2 regions of the Candidatus Enterococcus ikei genome follow, and region 1 is predicted to be linked to the other one. Evidence: a T-box and tRNA genes for the amino acid it is inferred to sense, from the RefSeq annotation. Region 1 holds a T-box; the other holds one or more tRNA genes.

The links. The T-box of region 1 lies ahead of leuS (leucine--tRNA ligase). A T-box ahead of a tRNA ligase gene usually reads a tRNA of that ligase, here a tRNA-Leu.
Region 2: it has a tRNA-Leu gene. The T-box ahead of leuS (leucine--tRNA ligase) is inferred to sense a tRNA for this amino acid. The anticodon was not compared.

The regions. Positions count from the first base shown of each region.
Region 1 is NZ_JAFLWD010000001.1:53,409-62,676, forward strand. It holds gene abc-f (ribosomal protection-like ABC-F family protein) at 1-858, opposite strand, end outside; gene leuS (leucine--tRNA ligase) at 1,449-3,962, opposite strand; T-box leader at 4,069-4,352, opposite strand; gene JZO69_RS00270 (muramidase family protein) at 4,405-6,498, opposite strand; gene JZO69_RS00275 (DUF1700 domain-containing protein) at 6,809-7,465, shown strand; gene JZO69_RS00280 (DUF4097 family beta strand repeat-containing protein) at 7,467-8,495, shown strand; gene JZO69_RS00285 (phosphatase PAP2 family protein) at 8,682-9,268, shown strand, end outside.
Region 2 is NZ_JAFLWD010000007.1:29,974-39,241, reverse strand. It holds gene JZO69_RS02960 (pyridoxal phosphate-dependent aminotransferase) at 1-990, opposite strand, end outside; gene JZO69_RS02955 (glycoside hydrolase family 13 protein) at 1,254-2,903, opposite strand; gene JZO69_RS02950 (hypothetical protein) at 3,007-3,663, opposite strand; tRNA gene JZO69_RS02945 (tRNA-Leu) at 3,791-3,873, opposite strand; gene JZO69_RS02940 (SprT family protein) at 4,175-4,675, opposite strand; gene JZO69_RS02935 (Tex family protein) at 4,678-6,870, opposite strand; gene JZO69_RS02930 (metallophosphoesterase) at 6,998-7,732, opposite strand; gene JZO69_RS02925 (efflux RND transporter periplasmic adaptor subunit) at 7,940-8,800, shown strand; gene JZO69_RS02920 (ABC transporter ATP-binding protein) at 8,812-9,268, shown strand, end outside.

The DNA.
Region 1 (9,268 bases):
TTTTTCGTTATCGCCTTCGTGTCCCCATTGCCTAAAGCGACGGATAGCTAATTTTATTTTTTTGATCTCTTTTTGCTGCTCAGAAAAATCTTTTCTCAATTTTTCAAGATACTCTTCTTTTTGTTTTTTATACGCAGAATAATTTCCTTTGTATTCCAGTAAACGTCCATCTTCTAATTCTATGATTTTTTCTACCGTATGATCTAAAAATAACCGATCATGAGAAACAATCAAATACGCCATTTTCTCATGAGTTAAATACCCTTCCAACCAAGTGATTCTTTTCGCATCCAGATGATTAGTCGGCTCATCCAGTAATACAAGATCATTTTTTTGCAGTAAAATTCTTGCCAATGCAACGATCGTCTGTTCACCACCACTTAATTCTGAAAGTTTTTTTGGCAATAAATGAGCGATCATTAAACCATTCGTGATCATTTCCAATTGATTTTCCATTTCATAGCCGCCAGCCTGCTGGAATTCCTCTTGTTTTTGACCGTAGCGAGTTAAGATTTTTTCTAGGTCACATTCTTGTACTGCCATTTGTTCTTCTAAATAGGTTAATTGTTTTTGAATGTCATTCAATAATGTAAAGGTTTCTAATAAATAAGTCTTTACATTCTGCTCACTTGCTTCTGGTATTTGTGCTAGATAGCCGATCCGACTACTTTTTTTACAGCTGATCGTTCCTGAATCAATGCTTTCCGCTCCTGTAATAATTTTTAAAATCGTTGATTTACCTGATCCATTTGTGCCGATCAAGCCAATTTTTTCGCCTGCGTTTATTTGTAGATTTAATTCTTCAAAAAGTGGCACTGTCCCGTAATTTTTGGTGATTTTTTGTAATTGTACTAACATTTTCTTCCTCTTTCTGCCATTCAGACAGATGAACATAAATGATGATTATCTTTTTTAGACTAGTAAAGCTATTTTTAGCGTACACAAAAAAGCTGAACAACATTCTCTGTTCAACCTTCATTATCTACTATTAACTACAAATTCCTCACTGTTCGATCGTTGACAGTTTTGGCTTGATCCAACTGTGATCATCTTGTTATTTTATGACTGATCATTTTTAAGTAAATAAGTCTGAATGGTCTGTTTTATTCAATTGATTATCCCTTTTTGGACACACTTGTCCCTTGAGATAAAAAATTGGAAATAATAACATGACAAAAAGCTAGGTACGCTATTATATATGAAATACTTGCTGTTATTTTTGGCATGTTGACCATTGTACTTATTCACCACCTTCGTCATTTCTTAGTTGTATTGTAGCATGATGTTTTAAATTGTGCAAAGTGGGTTTTATGCTTTTCTGATGCTTTGGGTGAAGTTTGGCTGGATGATTCTTTAAATGAAATAGTAACTGAAATAGGGACAGGAACATTCAAACTTCTTATTTTTTGAAGTTAAATGCCTCTGTCCCTGACTCATTACTAAATTATTTAATTTGCTACAATATTCACCAATTTATCTGGAACAACAATAACTTTTCGCACTGTTTTTCCTTCAATAAATGATTGGATTTCTTCTGTTGCTAAAGCTTTCTCTTCTAATTCTTCTTTACTTAAGCCTCGAGCGATATTTAATTTTGCACGAACTTTTCCATTCACTTGGAAAACAACTTCGACCTCATCTTCGATTAATGCCGCTTCATCATATGTTGGCCAAGGCGCATTCGTCAAACTGTCTTCATTTCCTAGGATTGACCATAGCTCTTCACCGATATGCGGCGCAATTGGTGCTAGTAATTGAACGAATCCTTCAATGTACTCATACGGCAAAACATCAACTTTATTGGCTTCATTCACAAAGACCATCAACTGAGAAATCGCTGTGTTAAAGTGTAGGTTTTCCATATCCTCTGTCGCTTTTTTCACTGTTTGATTATAGACTTTAGTTAAGCGGCCATCATTTACAGTTGTGATGCGATCACGCATTTTATTATTTTCATCTACGATCAAACGCCATACACGATCTAAGAACTTACGACTTCCTTCAAGACCATTTTCACTCCAAGCAATTGATGCATCAAGAGGACCCATGAACATTTCATACATTCTTAGTGTATCTGCGCCGTATTTTTCAACAACATCATCAGGATTTACAACGTTTTTCAATGATTTACTCATTTTAGCTGGTGCTTCTTCTAACGCTTCACCCGTTTCGATATTTACCCAGATTCCGTCGCGCTTTTCTACCATATTCGTAGGAACTAATACACCGCGGCTATCACGGAAACTTTGGCCTAGGATCATTCCTTGATTATATAGTTTTTGGTAAGGTTCTTTTGTTGGTACAACACCAATATCATACAAGAATTTGTGCCAGAAACGAGCGTATAATAGGTGAAGAACAGCATGTTCTGCTCCACCAATATAGATATCTACAGGCAACCAACGTTCTAATTTTTCATAGTTGGCAAGTTCATTTTTATTGTGTGGATCGATATAGCGTAAATGATACCATGAACTACCTGCCCATTGCGGCATTGTATTGGTTTCACGTTTACCTTTTTTACCTGTTTCAGGATCGACTACATTGATCCATTCAGTAATATTGGCAAGCGGTGATTCTCCAGTCCCACTTGGTTTGATATCATCAGTTTTTGGTAATCTCAATGGTAATTCAGATTCCGGAACGGTCGTTGTTGTACCGTCTTCCCAATGGATCACGGGAATTGGTTCACCCCAATAGCGTTGACGAGAAAATAGCCAATCACGTAATCGATAAGTGACTTCTTTTTTACCACAGCCATTTTCTTCTAGCCACTGGTACATTTTTTCATTTGCTTCATCTTTTTTTAAGCCGTCTAAGAAGCCAGAATTGATATGAAGACCATCTCCAGTGAAAACTTCTTTCGTGATATCTCCACCTTCAATGACTTGAATCATTTCGATGCCGAATTTATCAGCAAATGCGTAATCTCTTTCATCATGAGCAGGAACAGCCATGACAGCGCCTGTTCCATAGCTTCCTAGAACGTAATCTGCAATCCAGATTGGGATTTCTTTGCCGTTCACTGGATTGATCGCATAGGCTCCCGTAAAGGCCCCAGTTTTTGTTTTAGATAAATCTGTACGATCTAAATCAGATTTTTTACTTACCTCTTCTTGATAAGCAGTGACTGCTGCTTTTTGCTCAGGAGTTGTAATCTCATCAACTATTTTCAACTCAGGTGCAACGACTAAATAACTAGCACCAAATAACGTATCTGCACGCGTTGTGAAAACAGTGATTGTATCATTGCTTCCTTTGATTTTGAAATCGACATTGGCTCCTTCAGAACGTCCGATCCAATTACGTTGCATATCCTTGATACTTTCTGGCCAATCAACTAAATCTAAATCATCTAATAAACGATCTGCATACGCTGTAATTTTCAGCATCCATTGACGCATAGGTTTTCTAACAACATCATACCCGCCACGTTCGCTTTTGCCATCGATCACTTCTTCATTTGAAATAACCGTTCCAAGTTCTGGTACCCAGTTAACTGCCACTTCTGCTTCATAAGCTAAACCATGTTCATATAGTTTTGTAAAAATCCATTGCGTCCATTTGTAATATTCTGGATCCGTTGTATTGATTTCACGATTCCAATCATAACTGAAACCTAAAGAATTGATTTGACGTTTGAAGGTTTCAATATTTTTTTTCGTAAATTCTGCTGGATCATTTCCCGTATCTAGTGCATATTGTTCTGCTGGCAAACCAAATGCATCCCATCCCATCGGATGTAGCACGCTGTATCCTTGACTTCTTTTCATACGAGATAAAATGTCCGTTGCTGTATATCCTTCTGGATGACCAACATGTAGCCCTTGACCAGATGGATAGGGAAACATATCTAATGCGTAGAATTTCTTTTTGCTAGGATCATCTTGGGTAGTAAAGCTATTATGCTTAGCCCAATATTTTTGCCATTTTTTCTCAATCTTTTTGTGCTCATAACTCACGTGTATTCTCCTCCTATTTTGACTAACTTTCATTCTGCTGGTTGATTGTACCTAGAATTGCAGATCATTAGTTTTGCAATAAAAAACGTCCTACAGGAAATAGTTCCTATAGGACGTGTGACATGCAACGTGGTACCACCTAAATTTACTTGTAATGATACAAGCCTTAATGTTGTAACGGTCGTCACCGATCTTACCTACTAAAGTGAGGATAAATACAGTCCAAAGTTCTGTTATTCATCATAACCTGAACAAATCTCAAGCGTTTCATTCAAGTACTATTCAGTAAAATAACTCAAAGGCGAGTTCGAAAGCTTCTGTGCGTATTTTCACCAACCATACGCTCTCTAAAACATGGTTCTTTCTACTATTCCTTTTCACTGTTTATCTATCAGGTGTGTGTTTCCATACTACCAAACTTCTCTGGTGATTTCAATCGTTTTTATTTAACTTTCAGTTTTTGTCCAATGTAAATTGTATCACCGGATAAACCATTCAGTTGTTTGATTTTTTGAACGCTCGTTCCATATTTTTGAGCAAGATCCCACAAGGTATCTCCACCTTTTACAGTATGTGTGCTACCTGTTTGACTACCACCTTGATTATTAGAAGTATTGCTGCTACCTGCTGAGCTGCCTTTTTTAACAATCAAACGTTGACCTGGATAGATAATATCGCCACTCAAGTTGTTCCATTGACGTAGGTTGGCAACACTTACGCCGTTTGCATTAGCGATTGCCCATAAGGAATCTCCTGATTTTACTGTGTATTGCGAGTTAGTTGTTCCTGTGTTACTTGATCCACCAGTATTTCCTGTAGATCCGCCTCCGGTATTTCCACTACCTGTGCTGCCTTGGCCTTTTTTAACGATCAAACGTTGACCTGGATAAATAATATCTCCACTTAGGTTGTTCCATTGACGTAAATTAGCAATACTTATGCCGTTTGCATTAGCGATTGCCCACAAGGAATCTCCTGATTTTACTGTATAATATGAGTTAGTTGTACCTGTATTGCTTGATCCACCAGTATTCCCTGTAGATCCGCCTCCAGTATTTCCACCGCCAGTGCTGCCTTGATCTTTTTTAACGATCAGGCGTTGACCTGGATGGATAATATCGCCACTTAAATTGTTCCACTGACGTAAATTCGCAATGCTTACGCCGTTTGCATTAGCGATTGCCCATAAAGAATCTCCTGATTTTACTGTATAATACGTATTGTTTGTTCCTGTATTTCCTGATCCACCAGTATTTCCTGTAGATCCGCCTCCGGTATTTCCACCTGTGTTACCTCCAGTGTTACCAGAACCTTTACCAACAACTAATTTTTGACCTACATAAATCACATCGCTAGAAAGGCTATTCCAGCTTTTGATATTGGCGATTGATGTTCCATATCGAGCAGCTAAAGCCCACAGACTGTCGCCAGCTTTTACCGTATGAATCACATCTTGGGTACTGGTTCCACCACCTGTATTGCCGCCAGTATTACCACCTGTGTTGCCGCCTCCAGTATTGCTACCTCCAGTGTCACCGCCTGTATTACCGCCTGTATTACCGCCTCCAGAAGATGGAGTATCATATTGTGTTAAATTATACGTTGTAATAATATTATTTAGCTTCGTATTATAACTTGGATCTGTTGCATAGCGTCCAGTCAACCAAGCTGTTGCATCTCTGTATGAACTTGTATTACTTTTCCATGCGCCAGAATAGTAATAAACTCCAGCTTGGAAAGATGTATTTTTTAAAACGTAGGCATTATCACTAAATGACTCTGAAAAAGAAGGATATTTTCTAAAAGCAGCGTTTACTTGAACCCACTGACCATTAATAACTTCCCACGTCTTCATCGTAACAGACTGTCCTTGATAACTTCCTTTAATCCCAAATAAATTATGGTTTGGAGCTGCTGATAGAGTACTTTTTCCCCAGTCGCTTTCAAGGATTGCTTGTGCCATCATTACGGAAGCGTACAAATCATTTGCAGCCGCAACAGATTGGGCATGTCCTGAAATTTCAGCGATAAAAGCGCTCGGGCTAACACTTCTAGATTGCGCAGAAAATGCTGAACGCATTGAAAGATCAGGTACAGTTACTTCTTCCGTTTCTTTATCAGTTGTGGAAGAATCAGTTGCTTCAGTCGAGTCTTCAGTAGATTCAATTGTCTCAGTGCTTTGTGTTGTTTCTGATGTATTTAATTCTGATGAGTCTTTAGTTTCAGACAGTTCTTCACTTGAAGACATATCAGGTGCTGTTGTCTGAGTCTCTTGTGTCATCGAATCGTTTGAATCAGTCGTCGCTTGCGTTTGAACGGCTTCTGTATGTGTATTTGTATCTGAGTAACTTACTTGAGCACTTGACGTTTGATCTTCTGTTGCTTCAGCTGTTTTAGGTGCGGCAATCGGTGCGGCAATAGATGACACAACAATAGCAGAGCTAAGGACAGTTGTCCCTTTTTTAAACTGTTCGTGAGCAAGCTTATTCTGCTCCGCTTTCCTCCGCTCTTTTCTTGATGTTTTGTACTTCTCCATAGTATATCCTCCAAATTTTCTTAAAAAAGTATTCCTTAATTTATAGTATACCCTTTTTTCAAAGAAAATAGAAATATTTTTTAATTTTTCCTTCTGGAAAATATAAATAAAAATGTAATTTATTTCATTCCCTTTTGTTTATTTTCTGTCTATAGCTCCTCCTAAGATTTGCATCAATATGACTAGGTCTCAAGACTGACACCCCTCTTTACTTTAGGCTGATTTTTTACTTAAGTACTTGTTATTCCCTCAAAAAATAATTATAGTTGAGAAGAAGTAATACGATTGTAAAATGAAATGAGGGGAAAAGATGAATAAAGAGCACTTTTTAATTGAATTAAAAATTTACCTGAAGCCTTTAACACCCCAACAGCAAGCATTCGTCTTGAATAAATATGAAACAATTTTTGATGAACGTTCGGCTGCTGGAGAAACAGAAGAAGAGATTGCGAAAAGTTTAGGTAAACCAAGAAGTATCGCTGAAGAAATTTTACAAGAATTTGATATCGCAATTCCTGAAAAAAAGCTTGAACGAGATGGCTGGCAAGAAATCCAGCCTAATGTGACTAATGACTACTATTATGAAGAAGCGCCTGAACATCCTTATGACGATACTTATCAGACATACGAACGTCCTCGTCATAGTGGTTTCACTAGATTCTGTCAAGTAGCTGGAGTTCTTTCGCTTAATTTTCTTTTAATGATTTGGTTTATATTTGCTTTTATTATGATATTTTTCGCTTGTTGGCTCGTCGCGGTGGTCTTTTTATTTTCACCTATACTAGGCGGAATCTCCGTGGTTGCTGGCTTTAATGATGCAACAATGTTCCAAATGTTCTTAAGTATTTTTCTTTGTGGTGCAGGAGTCATTGGAATTTTGATTTTGACTCCGTTAACTAAGTTTTTTGGAAAAGTCCTAAGACGTTATTTACAATGGAATATCCAAGTTTTAAGAGGAGAGATTTAGTATGAAAAAGACAACTGCTTTTTTTCTAACCATCGGAGTGTTAGCCATGATAATCGGCGGAATAGGCAGTGCCGTTTATTTCAGACGCGCTGAAGATTCTATGACAGACACAAAAAAACAAAGTTATGAGATAAAAAATAAACAAAGTACAAAAGAAATTCACCTAGATCTTTCAGGAGATGCAGATTTTTACATCTTAACTGAAAGCTCTAATCAAGTAGTGATGAATACTAGAAGTTCCGCTCCTGTTTCACTTAACAGCTCATTAGAGGTTAAAGAAAAAAATGATCAAATGACTATTTCTGCTACTAGCGAAAAGAAAAAGATAGCACTTGAAGGGGTAAAAATTGGTATTTTCGATAGAGGATCAGCAGTGACTTTGACGATTCCTGATAGTACAGAACGTTTAGTCATCGACGGAAAGAGCGAAGGGTCTATCAATTTTTCAAATGTTACAACGAAAGATTTTTCTATTACAATGAATAATGCAGATATCACCATTAACAATATCAATGCAGAAAAGTTAGCTGCTGAAACCAACAATGGCTATTTAAACGTTAATTCTGATGTCAAAACCGATAAATCGACATTTAAAACCACCAACGGCGACATACAAGTAAGTGATTTTGGCGCTTCAAATTGGTCTGCTGTTAGTACATCTGGCGATATTACTTTAAATAACACCAAAGGAATTGCTAAAATTGAAGCTACAAATGGTGATATTCAAGCAACTAATCTTAAAGGTGAAGCTGAGGTTAAAAGTATCAATGGCGACTTTTCACTGTATGGAACAGAAATTCCTAAAAAACTGACTGTTGAATCTCAACGAGGTGATATACAACTTCATACAGAAGAGATTTTGTATGATATTGCGATCAAAACAAAAACTAAGTTGGGTGATAGCACAATTTTTGGTAAAGAACGTACTTCCTATAAACGAGGAAAAGGATCAAAAATAATTGATCTGCAAACAAAATCTGGTGACATTTCAATTGAAGGTCCTTCTGATTTTGAAGATGATGAAGAGTAATGATCTTTGATTTAAAAAGGATTAAACCGAAGCGTTTATTTCTTTTCACTATCATTTATTTGGATTGTAAACCCCTGATAAAACTGAGTTTTAGTTTTGTTAGGGGCTTTTCTTTTTTTATTCTCAGATGTGTTCTTGATTATTTGATGTTATAATAAACTTTATCTATATAGGAAAGGATTTCTCATGAAAAATAAATTATACTACCAATTTGCGGGCAGTTGTTTTTTAGTTGTCTTTATGTTTTTAGGCTATGTGGTGCGTTTTTATCCAACATGGTTGAATGGATTCGATCAAACAATTACAAACCTTGTTCGAGCCCCTTATCCTCATGCTAATCAATTTTTTATTTGGTATACAAAGTTTGCTGATCCATTAACGGTGGGGATTCTCTGTGTGACGATCGCCTTCATATTATTTAGAGGAAAATATTATGCCGAAACACTTTGGCTTTTGATCAATACAGGATTGATTGCCGGTGTTGCAAATCCTTTGATCAAGTTGTTATTCATGCGTCCTCGTCCAACATTGGATCATTTAGTATCAGAGCATAGTTACAGTTTCCCTAGTGGGCATTCTACTGGCAGCGTGTTATTGTATGGTACGATTATTTTATTGTTACCACAATTTATTAAACAAAAAAAACTATGCTTATTTTTACAAATCTTATTAGGTCTAGGTATCTTTTTGATTGGAGTCAGCCGAATTTATGCTGGTGTTCACTTCCCTAGTGACGTTTTAGGTGGTTTTTGTTTTGGTTTAGCTTGGCTACT
Region 2 (9,268 bases), on a different contig from region 1:
AGCTTTTGGTTTCACTGCTGAAAGCCCGGGTATGTCATTGATTGCATTGTAGATATATTCCCTTTGTTCATAAACTCTTCCGCCTGGCAATAACAAGTCATCCACACTTTGATAACCGCCTAAAGCAGTTTGAATAATTTGCTGCGACAATACATTAGAACATAAACGCATTGAAGCCAACATATTCAACCCTTCAATATAGCCTTTTACATGCTTTTTATTCCCACTAAGTACCATCCAACCACAACGGAAACCTGCTACTCGATGAGATTTAGATAGACCATTTAAGGTTACAACAAATAAATCCGGTGCTAAGGTAGCAATTGGAATATGAGTCAACCCATCCATCACTAAGCGATCATAAATTTCATCTGAGAAAATGATCAAATCATTTTGTCTAGCGATCTCAACGATCTGCTCCAAGATTTCTTTAGGATACAAAGCACCTGTTGGATTATTTGGATTGATCAATACGATTGCTTTTGTGTTTGACGTTACTTTAGCTTTGATATCATCTATATCTGGATTCCATTCTGCTTGTTCGTCACAAATATAATGAACCGGATTTCCGCCTGCCAATGACACTGAAGCTGTCCACAATGGATAATCTGGCATTGGAACTAAGACTTCGTCACCATTATTCAGTAAACCTTGCATACACATCGTGATCAATTCACTAACACCATTACCTGTATAAATATCATTGATCGTCACGTTAGGAAACCCTTTTACCTGACAATATTGCTCAATTGCCTTACGGGCTGAAAAAATACCTTTTGAATCAGAGTACCCCTCTGAATTGCGTACATTCATGATCATATCACGAACGACTTCATTTGGTGCATCAAAACCAAATGGAGCGGGATTTCCAGTATTAAGTTTCAAAATACGAATGCCTTCTTCTTGCATTCTGTCAGCTTCTTCTAAAACCGGACCACGTACATCGTAACTTACACCATCAAGTTTGTTGGATTTATCAAAATTTCTCATACTGTATCCCTCATTTTCAAAATTTATATCTTTAAAGTTACGCCACATAGAAAAAAAAAGCAATGAAAAATTGGACATTTTCTAAAAAAATTGCCTATTACAACTCTATAACTGATCTATTCATCCACAATAATAAGGATTACACAATTCTATAAAATGAATTTTTATCTTAAGCAACTAGATAAGCACATCATCTTTTTCTTAAAATAGTTAGATAAAAAATCTGGCAATTTCTTTTTCAGTAAAAGAAATTGCCAGGCTCTTTATTTATGTTTATAAACTCTCGCTTCATACGGAGCAAACACTGTATGTTGATGAATGCTGTGGTCATTGAGATTACACAATACTAAATTCCACTCTTCAATTTGAACATTCTCTGGTAAATCAGCAGAAGCAAATTCATTAGACAAATTGATGAGCACTACAAATCGCTCTTCTCCTAAACGACGACCATAAACAAATAGTTGAGGATGGTCAGGCAAATACAATTTATATGTCCCATAAATCAATGTTTCACTTTGACTTCTCAACTTGATTACTTCCTTGTAAAAATTTAGAACTGAATGTGAATCCATTGATTCATCCAATACATTAATGACCTGCTTGTTAGGATTGAGGACTATCCAAGGTTTTCTTTTTGAAAAACCAGCATATTCTTCTGCAGTCCATTGCATCGGTGTTCTTGAGTTATCTCTTGCTGTTCTTCTAATAACATTCATTGCTTTTGAAGGACTGACTCCAGCACGGATCATCTCATAATAAAAATTTTTAGTATCGACTGCATCGATATCGTCGATTGATGCAAACGGCATATTCGTCATACCAATTTCTTGTCCTTGATAAATAAAAGGCGTTCCTTGCAATAAAAGAAAAGTTAACGCCAAGGCCTTCGCTGAGGCCTGCCAAAATACTGACTCTTCACTACCAAAGCTAGATACGGATCGAGGAATATCATGATTTTCCATGTACAAGGCATTCCAGCCTTTTCCATCTGCTAATGCTTCTTGCCACCTTGTGATTGCTTGTTTGAAGTGGATAACATCTAATGTTTCTTGCTCGTCTTTGTTCCAAAGAGAAATATGGTCAAATTCAAACAACATATTAAAATATCCTTCATGTTCCCCTAACCATTGATACGCTTCATCAGCACTAACTCCATTAGCTTCACCAACTGTTAAAATATCACGTTTTTTGAACACATCTCTTAGCTCTTCCAAGTGAGTTTCAATTCCAGGTACATTTTTAAATGACTCAAAAGGATCGCTAGTTGAGGGCGTTTCTAAAGGCGCTTTTTTGATATGAGAGATTGCATCCACGCGGAACCCATCTATGCCTTTATCTAGCCACCAATCGATCATTGAAAACAATTCTCTTTTTACTCGGGGATTTTCCCAATTCAAATCGGGCTGTTCTTTAGCAAAAACATGAAGATAATATTGCTTGGTTCCCTCATCATACTCCCATGCCGATCCACCAAAAATTGAAACCCAATCATTGGGTGGACCATCAACCTTTCCATCCGCCCAAATATAATAATCTCTATAATCATCCTTTACTGAAGATCTCGACTCCAGAAACCACGGATGTTGATTAGAGGTATGGTTGATAACTAGATCCATGATAATTTTCATTCCTAATGCATGTGCTTCGTCCAATAACAAATCAAATTCTTCCATCGTTCCAAAAGTTCTAAGGATTTTTTGATAATCACTGATATCATACCCGTTATCTATATTAGGCGATTCATAGATTGGGGTGATCCAAATGAAACCAATTCCTAAATCCTTAAGATAGTCTAACTTTGAGCGAATACCATTCAAATCACCGATACCATCACCATCAGTATCCATAAAACTTCTTGGATAGATCTGATAACCAACTGCTTCTTTCCACCAAGTACGCTTGATTGTCATTCAACTCACCTTCACTTTTTATGTTTGCTTACATTATATAAGATATTCAGAAAAAACGTATGGAAAATGCCCATACGTTTTTTACCATTTATAAGATGCTTTTCTAATCAAGTGGGGTGATATCAATTGCGTATGATGTCAACAAATCAAAATATAAATCATTGGCTAAAGATATGTAGTACGTTTCTCCCTTCTTCAAATGCAGCGTTCTTTCAAAAGTTACTAGATCTCCATTCTTCTGAATATCACGAAAACTGAAATCCAGCTGGTATCCATCATCGCCAAACAGTCTAAAACTTCCGCTTTCCCCTGAATTAGAAGGTAATGCCAATTGCAGTAAGTAGTCATTGCTTGCAGCGGTAAATTTCATTTGTTCAACATCATAAGCATGGTCAAATTGACCTAAAATAGAAACATTACTTTCGATTTGTTTATACTCGCCCCAATCTGGAAACTCATCTACCTTGATTTCAGAATAAACTTTCTTTCCCTCAATTTCGTATACAATTCTTGCCGAACCTTCACCGCTTGCTGTAACCACGCCCTCATGATCAATTGCAAAATTGGTTTTATTATCTAAAAGCTCCCAATTTCCCCCTGGAAGTTGATAAGAATCCTCTATTCGATCCAATGTAATATGTTCCGAATACATTCCAATTCTTGTTCCGCCCCAAGAACTCCCTAATACATTTTTCCCAATAAACAAGCCACTAATCAACATGATAATACCAAATACACTCACAATAATGGTCTTTTTCATCTTTAGCCCTCACTTTCATTTTTAAAGTTAGACTTATCAATAAGATATAAAAAAATTACCTTTACGGAAAAAAATAAACTTGTACACTATTTAGCGTAAAAAAAGCATCTCTGCCCTCAGAAATCTATGCGGCCAAGAAGACTCGAACTTCCACGGGGTTGCCCCCACCAGCCCCTCAAGCTGGCGCGTCTGCCATTCCGCCATGACCGCTTTTTATATGACTGCAACGTATCTGATCATTTAAATAGTGATAAAAAATGATTTATATTCACTATCTAAATCAATGATAAAATATGGTCCCAATTTTGTCAATGTTTCCTTATACTTCTAAAATCATCCCATAAAATGAGGTTGGGACAGAAGTGTTTAATCCTGAGAAATAAGAAGGAATTCACGAAAATTGCTCTTTAGATTTTTGTGAATGTCAGCTTATTTCCGAAGGGATTGCTTCTGCTCCCACTCACGTAGAAAAAACCGTCTTTTCTCTCAAAAGAAAAGACGGCTATTTTTATTACAACTTACTCGAATCCAATTCGACTAGCTTTCCACGGCATTTCCCGCAAACATAGCGTTGGGTATTGATTCTGCGTTTTCGTAAAATCAATGTTTGGCATTTTTCACACTGATATTGATGATAGGACTGCGGTTTTTGTTCCACTAAAGGTCGAACATAGCGGCTGCCTCCCGTTTGTTTTAATAACGATTTAAATTCAGCATCTTTATGTTGGTAGCCTTTATTTTCTAAATGTAGATGGTAGTGGCATAATTCATGCTTGATCACATTGATCAATTCTGTTTCACCGTACAGCTCAAACACCTTGGGATTGAAATCAATATTATGCGAGTTTAAATGATACCTTCCACCCGTTGTTCTCAAACGCCGGTTAAAAAAAGCTTTGTGGCGAAACTTTTTCCCAAAAGAGGCAAATGAAATTTCTTCTACTAACTCTTGTAATCGATCGTCTGTTAGTTCTTGTTTTGCTGGTTTTCCTTCTTTAGAAAAACTGCTCAAAATCACTCTTTCCTTTCAACTTGTGGCAGCATCGTTAAGCTGATGCGCCCTTTCTTCGTATCGACATCTTCCACCCAAACTGTCACAACATCTCCGACTGCTACAATATCTGTAGGATGTTTAACAAACTTTGTGCTAAGTTTTGAAATGTGCACCAATCCGTCTTGTTTCACGCCGATATCAACAAATGCACCAAAATCGATCACGTTACGGACTGTCCCTTGTAATTCCATGCCCGATTTAAGGTCTTCCATTGACAGAACGTCTTTTCTTAAAAGAGGTGCAGGCATTTCATCACGCATATCTCTTCCAGGTTGAACCAAGGCTTGGATAATATCTTTCAGTGTTTCACTTCCAACAGATAATTCTTCCTCTAATTGATTTATAGACAAGCCTTTGATACGTTGAGCAGCCTCCGAGGTTCCAAGCTCTGCTAATTTAACATCGGCTTTTTCTAAAATCCCTTTGGCAACATCATAGCTTTCTGGGTGAATCCCAGTATTATCCAGTATATTCTTTCCATTTGGAATTCGCAAAAATCCGATTGCTTGTTCATAAGCCTTTGGACCTAAACGAGGGACTTTTTTGACTTGATTTCGAGCTGTAAAGGCCCCATTTTCGTCGCGATAAGCCATTAAATTTTGAGCGGTTGTTTTGTTTAAACCCGAAATATGCTGCAATAATTGTGGACTTGCGGTGTTTACATTAACCCCTACTTGGTTAACGGCTGTTTCGACCACAAAATCTAATTGCTCAGCTAAACGTTTTTGTGAAACATCATGCTGGTATTGACCTACGCCGACAGCTTTCGGATCGATTTTTACAAGTTCTGCTAAGGGATCTTGCAAGCGGCGAGCAATACTGACCGCACTTCTTTCTTCAACTTGCAAGTCTGGAAACTCTGTTCGAGCTACATCACTCGCAGAATAAACAGAAGCACCTGCTTCATTAACAATCACGTAAAAAACATCACGCTTGATTTGTTTTAATTGTTCTGCAACAAACAGCTCTGATTCACGGCTGGCTGTTCCATTTCCGATCGCCACCATTTCAACTTGATATTTTTCAATCAGTTTGTTGAAAGCTGGGCCTGCTGCTGCACGTTTTTCTCCTGATGCTGGTTTATGAGGATAGATCACTTGGATTGCTAAGACTTTTCCAGTTGCATCTACGATCGCCATTTTACATCCTGTCCGATAAGCTGGGTCAAAGCCTAGAACAACTTTACCTTTCAACGGTGGTTGCAACAACAAATTACGCAAGTTTTCACCAAAAATATTGATTGCTTGTTCATCCGCTTTTTCAGTTAATTCATTGCGGATTTCACGTTCGATTGCTGGACCTATAAATCGTTTGTAACTGTCTAAGTAGGCCGTTTCAACGTAACTAGCAGTTGATGATTGTTTGTTAGTACCAATCAATTGGCGTTCTAAATAAGAATTGATTTTTTCCTCATCTACTAAAATAGCTACTTTCAAGATATCTTCTTTTTCACCACGATTTGTTGCCAATACTCTATGTGAAACCATTTTACTAACAGGTTCTGAAAAATCATAATACATTTCGTAAACAGACTTTTCATCTTTTTCTTTATCTTTGACCGTGCTGACATATTGACCATGTTTGAACGTAAAATCACGAATCCATGTTCGGAATTTTGGTTCATCACTTACTCGTTCAGCAATGATCTCATGAGCTCCTTGCAAGGCTGTTTCAGCTGATTCAACTTCTTTTTCTGAATCAACATATTTTTGAGCTTCTGCGCTCGCATCTGCTTGGGCTGGCAAACTCATTAACCAGTCAGCTAAAGGTTCTAAGCCTTTTTCTTTGGCAATTGTCGCTTTCGTACGACGTTTTTGCTTGTAAGGACGATATAAATCTTCCACTTGTTGCATTTTGGTCGCTTTTTGAATTGACTTAGCTAACTCTTCTGTTAGTTTGCCTTGTTCTTCGATCAGTCGTAGAACTTCTTCTTTTCGTTTTTCTAGATTGCCTAAATAAGTATAACGTTCTTCGATTTCACGAATTTGTACTTCATCTAAACTGCCTGTCATTTCTTTACGGTAACGTGCAATAAAAGGAACAGTGTTTCCTTCACTCAGTAAAGTCAGCACTGTTGTTATTTGTTTTGGACGATATTCTGTCAATTCTTTCTGAAGTAAATCAACTACTTCTTGGTTATAAGCTTCTGCCATATTTACATACCTCTTTTCATTAAACATACTGTCTCATTTTAGCATATTTTCACCTTGAAATATAGGCGGACAAACATGCTGAAGCAAGTCTTTCGTTATTTTACTTAAAAATAGAAACAATATAGTCTCAAAAATCTGGCTGCCATGGTCCTTTTAAATTTTGATACTCGATATCTTGCACAATGCCTTTTTGGTCAAAAATCACGCCATGCACCGAGCCACCAAATACTGCGCCTCCATCGATACCGATTTTATCATCTGAAAGCCACAAATCAGTCCTTTCCATATCTCCATGAAGCATCGGCGTAATTGTATGACCGAAGACGATTTTTTTCCCTGTATGATTTTTACCTTGATGAAAAGCCTCTCTGATCCAGATAAAATCATGCGCACTTGTTTCATGCCAATCTTTTTTAGTCAAGTCAACACCAGCATGGACAAAAATATAATTTTCCCATTCAAAATACAACGGTCGTTCAACCAAAAATTCAATCAACTCTTTGTATCGGCTACGAATCATCATACTAATTTCTGTTGGAGAATATTCTTCCGTCGCGCCTTTATGAAGCAGACTTTCCATCGTTTCTTTGCCGCCATTACGAATATAGCTAGTGAACCAATCTTCCGGCTTATTTAAAAACTGGAGAAAATACTCCTCATGATTTCCTCTAAGGTAGACTGCACCATATTTCTCGACTAATTCTTTTCCCAGGAGAAAACTTTCTTTTGTTTTTGGACCACGATCATTTAAATCTCCAATCAATACTAACTGATGCATTGTCGGATCAAAATACTGGATCAGTTCCTTGAACAACTCATATTCTCCATGGATATCACTAACTGCATAGACAAAATCTTTCATTTTTTTCTCCCCTTTCAAGTGTGCTTTTGCTCAATTATACCTCAAGAAAGACAGCGTGTTAAAAAAAATTCATCAAAAATAGAAACACCTTGAATTATTTAGTAATCCTTAAAAAAAACAAATAAATCTTAGACTTTCTATGAAAAAAAGAGTAAGCTTACATAAATGACATCTTGTCATAAACTAAAGAGAAAAGAGCTGAAATTTATGAAAAAGAAAACTATTTTCGGTATCCTTGCAGTTTTAATTGTGGCAGTTGTGATTTTCTCAATTGTTCAAGTAAATGCTGGGAAAACAAATACAATCAGTGTTCGGACCGGTGAAGTAAAAAAAGAAACAATCATTGAAAAACTATCAACTACGGGAACCTTGATTCCTAATCAAACACAGACACTTATGGGAACAGGTAATGTTATCGATGTGAATGTTGCTGTAGGTGATAAGGTAGAAAAAGACGCTGTTCTAGCAACCTACGATAACGGCCTGCAGTTGATTGCCTCTTTCAATGGTACTATTACTCAAGTCAATATCAAAGCAAAACAAGCGGATACAAATGCCCAACAAGGTAAAGCCTCGATTCAACTTGATGATCTTTCCACCTTAAAAGTGCAGCTAGAATTATCAAATTCTGAAGCATCTGCTGTCGCACTTAATCAAAAAGTAGAAATCACAAGTGGCAACCAAACCTTTAACGGAAAAATTGCTGAAAAAGATCCAGTCGCAGTTACTACACAATCAGCAACTGGAACAAACGCAAGTTTAGGTGCTGTTGTAACCTTTGATAAAGCCCCTGAAAATTTATTTGCCGGTTTTGATGCAGATGTAGATATTACCACAAACACTGTTGAAAATGTGCTTTCTTTACCAATTGAAGCATTAACTTACAATGATAAGAATGAACCGATCGTTTACGTTATTAAAGATAACCAAGCTAAAGAGACAAAAATTAAAATCGGCATTCAGTCAGATAAATTGATCGAAGTAAAAAGTGGCTTAAAAGAAAATGATACGGTGATTCTTTCGCCCAACTCTGATATCAAAAACAAGACTGAAGTAACCAAAGAATAGAAGGTGAAACAATGATTGATTTAAAAAATGTGGTAAAAATCTATCCTACTGGCGGAGAAGAATTAATTGCCTTAAAAAATGTTTCCCTGCATATTGCACAAGGCGAATTTACGTCTATTATGGGGCCTAGTGGATCTGGTAAATCAACAATGATGAACATACTTGGCTTATTGGATCGTTTTGATGAAGGCTCTTATTATTTAAATAAACAAGATGTCACCAATCTTTCTAGCAATGAAAGTGCCCATGTTAGAAACAAAGAAATCGGTTTTGTGTTTCAATCTTTTAATTTAATGCCGCGGATGTCACTTTTAGATAATGTTGCTCTACCGATGGTTTACTCCGGAATTTCTGGGAAAGAACGGAAAGAACGAGCTTTAGAGGCTTTAAGAAAAGTCGGTTTGGCTGATCGGGTCAACCATCGACCTAATGCTATTTCCGGTGGACAAAAACAACGCGTAGCCATTG